3 regions of the Enterobacter sp. B79-1 genome follow, and region 3 is predicted to be linked to each of the others. Evidence: predicted binding sites of a transcription regulator. Region 3 holds the regulator's gene; each other region holds the start of a gene.

Region 1 (2,204 bases), on a different contig from region 3:
TTTGAGACGTTTTTACGAATATGCCCGGTGGCGCTGACGCTTACCGGGCCTACAGATTAAACCGTAGGGCGGGTAAGCGCAGCGCCACCCGCCATCTTCGTTAAATATATCCTGTTAGTACAGCGCTTTACCGCTGCTGTCTTTCACGTTGGTTTTCCATGCAGCACGAATCTGCTCAACCACGCTGTCTGGCAGGCTGGCGTAATCCAGGTCGTTAGCCTGTTTGCCACCATTTTTGTATGCCCAGTCGAAGAACTTCAGCACTTCAGTACCCTGCTCTGGTTTCTTCTGATCTTTGTGAATCAGAATGAACGTCGTAGAGGTGATTGGCCACGCGTCGTCGCCTTTCTGGTTAGTCAGGTCCTGCGCGAAGGATTTGCTCCAGTCAGCGCCTTTTGCGGCGTTAGCAAAGTTCTCTTCGGTCGGGCTAACCGGTTTACCGTCAGCTGAAACCAGTTTGGTGTAAGCCAGGTTGTTCTGCTTAGCGTAAGCGTATTCTACGTAACCGATGGAGCCTGGCAGACGCTGTACGAACGCGGCGATACCGTCGTTACCTTTACCGCCCAGACCGGTTGGCCAGTTAACGGTAGAGCCGGAGCCGACTTTAGATTTCCACTCTTCGTTCACTTTCGCCAGATAGCTGGTGAAGACGAAGGAGGTACCGGAACCGTCAGCACGACGAACCACAGCGATATTCTGCGAAGGCAGCTTAACGCCCGGGTTCAGTTTGGTGATGGCTTCGTCATCCCATTTTTTGATTTTACCCAGGTAGATGTCACCCAGGGTTTTGCCGTCCAGCACCAGCTCGCCTGACTTCAGGCCAGGGATGTTAACGGCCAGCACAACGCCGCCGATCACGGTCGGGAACTGGAACAGGCCTTCCTGATTCAGTTTTTCATCAGACAGAGGGGCATCTGACGCACCGAAATCTACGGTATTAGCGGTAATTTGTTTTACGCCACCGGAGGAGCCGATACCCTGATAGTTAACCTTGTTACCGGTTTCTTTCTGGTAGGTATCTGCCCATTTGGCATACACCGGCGCAGGGAAGGTTGCACCAGCGCCAGTCAGGCTTGCTGCTGCGAATGCAGAGAAAGCGCTCATCGATAAGGTCGCGGCGACAACAGTTGCGACAGTGGTACGCATAACTTTCATAATGTCTCCTGCAAGGATTTCGTAAATCATTGTTTAAGTGGCTACGATGAGCAAAATAGGACAAACAGGTGACAGATAAATGTACGAATTATGACATTTTTATGACAGTGCAAATCATTACCATAACCCTTTGAATAATTTATTTTTTTATTCAATAGGCGGTAATATTTTTGTCACATTAGTTGCAGTAAGTGTGGTCTATCCGGCGAAATATGACAACGGCTGTCATCAACAGCCGTCATGAGTTCAGTTTGAAAATTCCAGGGTTATGGTGGCATCTGCGTTAAACGTGCCGGGCGTCGGTCTGGCTCCGGTAGCGCTGGCCGGGGCGGCAGAGAACGTAATAGTACCGTTACTTTTTCCGCCAATAATGCTTGTAGAACCCATCTCCGTTTTGAGCGCGCCGCCGTTCACCATCACCGGGTCGCCGTTTGTATCGTAGATTTTGATCCCCACGTTGTTGTTTGACGTAGAAACCATCGTGTTGTCGGCGCTGGCTGCCGTAGCGTTAAAATCAGCATTCACCTTTTGCGAGCGGTCCAGGCCGGAACAACTCACCGTAACGGTTTTCTCAATTTTTTTACTGGTTATCGATGTGCCGGGCGTGGCGGAAAATTCAGAGGCGGGGATCTGACCAAAATCGATATTAATCACCTGCCCGTCGTTAATTTCACACTGCTGGGACGCAATGATTGAGCCTTTGATCCTGACTTTTGCGATCGCCTCTCCCCTGGGCAAATCATTAGATATTCCGCCGTAGACGAGGGCGACATCGGTCAGAGGAATTGTGACCAATCCGGTGATCGATTTTCGAATATAAAACGAGAGCATCGAAGACGTTCCGGTATCAAGCGTAATATCGTTTGACGAGCCACAGGTGTGAGAGGCTGTACTGCGGTTCGAAACGTGCTCAAAAGGAATTGCAGTGTAACCCACGTTTTTGATGAAGATCTTTACGCCGACATCGAGATATTCATTAAAATTGTAATAAGAGACCTCACCAATCTTTTTATCAAATACGAGACCGCCAGTTGGATCCGCTGTGTAGT
Region 2 (2,204 bases), on a different contig from region 3:
CCAGCGTACTTTGCACGGCGGCGATAATCCGCCCGTCCGGCATGCGGGTCAGGCCTTCAAAGCCACGGTTTGCCTGACGCCATTTGATAATGTTTGGCAGACCACCCGCGATGGATTTCTCCCCTTCCGCCGCCTGCGGCCCGTGGATCGCCAGGATCTTGCCTTTGCTGTCGACGTTAATCAGGAACGGGCCATACTCGTCGCACAGCCAGTATCCGCCTTTACCGTCCGGCGTGATGCCTTCCGTGTCCAGACCGCGGTTGTCACCCTTCAGAATTTTTAGCGTGTCGCTGAATGCCACTTCATTGGTGGAGCCAATCACGCCGCTTTGCAGCGGCAGACCGTTAATCTCGCCTTTATCATCATGCAGCGGGCGGGCATCGACAGCCTCCGCTTTGCCGTTCTCAACGCGGATGGTCATCAGCAGCGGCGCGAAATCTGGCGTGACAAATATTTTGGCTTCGTTTTTACCCATTTTTGGCGCATCGGCGTTTGGACCGCGATCGGTCACGGTCGCAAAGGTCAGGGCGTCCCCCTGCTTGCCAGTAAATAGCAGGCCAGAGCCAATCCCCACCGGGAGTCCGTTCGGAAACGCGCTGGCAAACGCGCCGCTGTATTTCACATGTGAGCCTTCAGGGAAGCTGACGATATAGCGCTCTGCGGTAGGTTGTGCCGCCACGGCAGAGAATGAGAGCGCACAGCCCACGAGTACAGGAATGATTTTTCTTTTCATGTTGTTAGCATCCAGTTAGTGAAGCCAACACCGTAATGAAGAAACGTGTCAGAAAAATGACATGAAAGGACGACGGATCTGCACAAAATTACGTATAGCAACCACCAGAAATGTAAACCTCTGTCTTTATCTGTGACAACCGAAACACTTTTGGAAATTATTAGAAACTCAATTAATTCATCTCAAATGGCTTTCTTTGCCTTGTTCAGTTGTCGTTTAGCCAAAAATCTAAACTGTTCCTAAACGCGAATTTATTTGCCATTGACGAGCTTCTAAACAAACAATTTTGCAACAGATAAAGATTAAACCCCCAACAAAAACAGCATAAAACCGCGATATGCCTCACATTTGCAGTCATAAACATCACTTGTTAAGGTGCCCTCAGATTAATTTAATGACGAGGAAAAACTCATGAAAAAGATTAACGTACTTATCCTTTCCGCTCTGACCGCGGTATCTGGCTCCGCACTGGCAATGGGCGGCAGCATTGAGCAGGGTAAAAACTTTACCAACCTGAATGTGGAAATGGGTAAATCTACCTCCGGCCTGTATACCGAAGGCAACTGGCTGAAAAATACCGATGACGGCACCACAACCGGTGGCGTAGGTGCAGGCTACAACTTTGAAGTCGGCCCGGTGATGTTGAACGCAGGCGCTAAGGCTCTCTACATTGGCCCGAAAAAAGGCGATAACGGCGTGGCGTTCCCAATCGGCGGCGGCGTGAACGTTGCTCTGACCGACAGCATCAAGGTCTTCGGCGAAGGTTACGTTGCGCCAGACGGCCTGAATAACAGCGTGAAAAACTATGTTGAAGCTAACGGCGGCGTAAGCTGGACCCCAATCAAACCGGTTACGCTGAAAGTGGGTTACCGCCACGTGAGCGTTGACGGCAAAGATGGTCGTCCAAACCACACCCTGATTGACGGTGCGTACGTGGGCGGCGGCGTGAGCTTCTAAGGCTCCGCAAAGTGCAAAAAAAACCTGCCATCCGGCAGGTTTTTTATGGTTGAAATTACTTACGCACCACCACCAGCTTCTGGTTCACAAACTCTTTGATCCCCAGATCCGACAGCTCGCGTCCGTAACCAGACCGCTTCACGCCGCCAAACGGCAGTTCTGCCGCGGTATCGGTGAGCCAGTTGATATACACCATCCCGGTCTCAATGCGCGACGCCATTTTCTTCGCGCGCTCGATATCCTGGCTGAATACCGCCCCGCCCAGGCCGTAGTGGGAGTCGTTCGCCAGCGCGACCGCTTCGTCGTCGTTTTTCACCACGTAAATCTGCGCCACCGGGCCGAAGAATTCTTCGAAGTACGCCGGGTTGTCGCGGGAGATATTCGTCAGGATCGTCGGTTCGAAGAAGCTCCCGTCACGCTGTACGGGCTTGCCACCATGGTGCAGCGTCGCGCCGTTTTTCACCGCCTCGTTAACCTGTTTGGTCAGCGTTTCCAGAGCATCTTTAGACGACAG
Region 3 (2,204 bases):
TCAGTGCCAGTGAAGGTGCGGCTTCAATCTTCGAGAGCGTCAGCAGTTGCTTGACCAGGCCTTCCATACGGTGCGTTTGCTCGCGCATGGTGTGCAGCGCTTTTTCACGCGGCGCACCTTCGAGCGTTTGCTCCTGCATCATCTCCAGGTAGCCCTGAAGCACGGTCAACGGGGTGCGTAATTCGTGGCTCACGTTCGCGAAGAAGTTGCGTCTCGCCCCTTCCAGCTGGTGCATCTGGGTGACATCCCGCGCCACCATCAGCCACTGCCGATCGCTGTAAGGCATCACGCGGATTTCCAGATGACGCCCGTTGTTGAGCCTCAGATTGTGCGGCCCCGTAAAATCACGCTTTTTCAGATACAGCGTGAACTCCGGATAACGCAACAGGTTAAGGATATTTTGCCCATTATCGTCCGGCCAGCGCAGGCCCAGCAGCTGTTGCGCCAGACCGTTACACCAGAAAATTGTGCCTTCTTCAGTGGTCAGAATGACGGCATCCGGCAGCGACTCTGCGCCGCTGCGAAAGCGTTTGATTAAGCTTCCCAGCTCGCGACGACGTTTTTTATTACGCATCTGCATCTGGTGCAGACCATACAGCAGCGGTTCCCAGCTGCCGCTTCCCGGCGGAGGGGTCATGCTTCTGTCTACCCACAGCCACCAGGAGAGGCGCAGTAAGTTCCAGAAATGCCAAACTAATAACCCGGTCACTGCCGCCAGCAAAAACCACGGCAGATGCCCAACGATGGCCCCCAAAATGAAGGCCGGAATACAGCATAAGATCAGTTCAAAGACGAGCCTTTTCCATGACAGACGTTCCAGCACGCGTCACACTCCTGTCACTGTTCAGAAACGGGTCGAAAAACGATAACCCGTACCGCGGACCGTCTGCACCATGCGATCGTGACCGCTCAGCTCCAGCGCTTTACGCAGGCGGCGAATATGCACATCAACCGTCCGGTCTTCCACATACACGTTAGTTCCCCAGACGTTATTCAGCAACTGCTCGCGACTGTAGACACGTTCCGGGTGGGTCATAAAGAAGTGCAGGAGTTTGAATTCGGTAGGCCCCATGTCGAGGGGATTTTCGCCCGTCATCACGCGGTGTGAGGTGGGGTCAAGGCTCAGGCCCTGCATCTCAATCACCTCTTCTACCGCCATCGGCGAAATGCGGCGCATAACGGCTTTGATACGAGCAACCAGCTCTTTGGGGGAGAACGGCTTGGTGATGTAATCGTCCGCGCCGGTTTCCAGACCGCGCACGCGATCCTCTTCTTCACCGCGCGCAGTCAGCATAACCACCGGAATATCGCGGGTCATCGCTTCACGTTTAAGATGTTTGATAAACTGCAGTCCAGAGCCGCCAGGCAACATCCAGTCAAGCAGAATCAGATCGGGCCAGGGTTCATTCAGCTGGTTCACCGCGCTGTCATAATCTTCCGCTTCAACCGGCTGGAAGCCATTTTGTTCGAGCACGAAGCACACCATTTCACGAATTGGAGCTTCATCTTCTACGACCAGAATACGTCTCGCCATACTTTGCCCTGTCTTATCTTATTTAAGTTACAAGTTTGTAATGCGGCGTCATTATGCGTCAGATTTATGACAGATTTATGAAAAACATTACCACCATAAATGGCAAACTGTTGTTTTATTACAGCGGTTATTTTCCATCCCCTGAGAGTTTATAATCGCCATCAACTCTTTTCGCCACGGATCAGCTATGCGCATACTTCACACTTCAGACTGGCATCTGGGTCAAAACTTTTACAGCAAAAGCCGGGCGGCGGAACACGAAGCCTTCCTGAACTGGCTGCTGGAGACGGCGCAATCGCATGACGTCGATGCGATTATTGTCGCGGGTGACATCTTCGATACCGGTTCCCCACCGAGCTATGCGCGTGAGCTCTATAACCGTTTCGTGGTGAATCTGCAGCAGACCGGCTGTCATCTGGTGATTGTCGCCGGAAATCACGATTCTGTGGCCACGCTGAATGAATCCCGCGATATTCTGGCGTTTCTCAATACCACCGTGGTGGCCAGCGCCGGACATGCCCCGCAGATCCTGAAAAAACGTGACGGCACGCCGGGTGCGGTGCTGTGTCCCATTCCGTTTTTGCGCCCGCGGGATATCGTACAGAGCCAGGCGGGACTTTCCGGCGGCGAAAAGCAACAGCATTTATTACAGGCTATCACTGATTATTAT

Evidence for each region. The regulator PhoB, encoded in region 3, activates phosphate uptake and scavenging genes when phosphate is short. The targets are predictions, from matches to a motif close to CTGTCATAAAACTGNCNNAT.
Region 1: a site for PhoB is predicted at 1,244-1,263, ahead of pstS (phosphate ABC transporter substrate-binding protein PstS). Genes of this name have one in related genera too.
Region 2: a site for PhoB is predicted at 779-798, ahead of AC2T6E_RS11720 (esterase-like activity of phytase family protein). Genes of this name have one in related genera too.

What each region holds. Positions count from the first base shown of each region.
Region 1 covers NZ_JBYAZJ010000006.1:228,597-230,800, forward strand. The annotation lists gene pstS (phosphate ABC transporter substrate-binding protein PstS) at 115-1,155, opposite strand; gene AC2T6E_RS17615 (fimbrial protein) at 1,402-2,204, opposite strand, start outside.
Region 2 covers NZ_JBYAZJ010000003.1:281,455-283,658, forward strand. The annotation lists gene AC2T6E_RS11720 (esterase-like activity of phytase family protein) at 1-733, opposite strand, end outside; gene AC2T6E_RS11725 (YfaZ family outer membrane protein) at 1,145-1,690, shown strand; gene AC2T6E_RS11730 (NAD-dependent succinate-semialdehyde dehydrogenase) at 1,746-2,204, opposite strand, start outside.
Region 3 covers NZ_JBYAZJ010000007.1:139,652-141,855, reverse strand. The annotation lists gene phoR (phosphate regulon sensor histidine kinase PhoR) at 1-823, opposite strand, end outside; gene phoB (phosphate response regulator transcription factor PhoB) at 845-1,534, opposite strand; gene sbcD (exonuclease subunit SbcD) at 1,722-2,204, shown strand, end outside.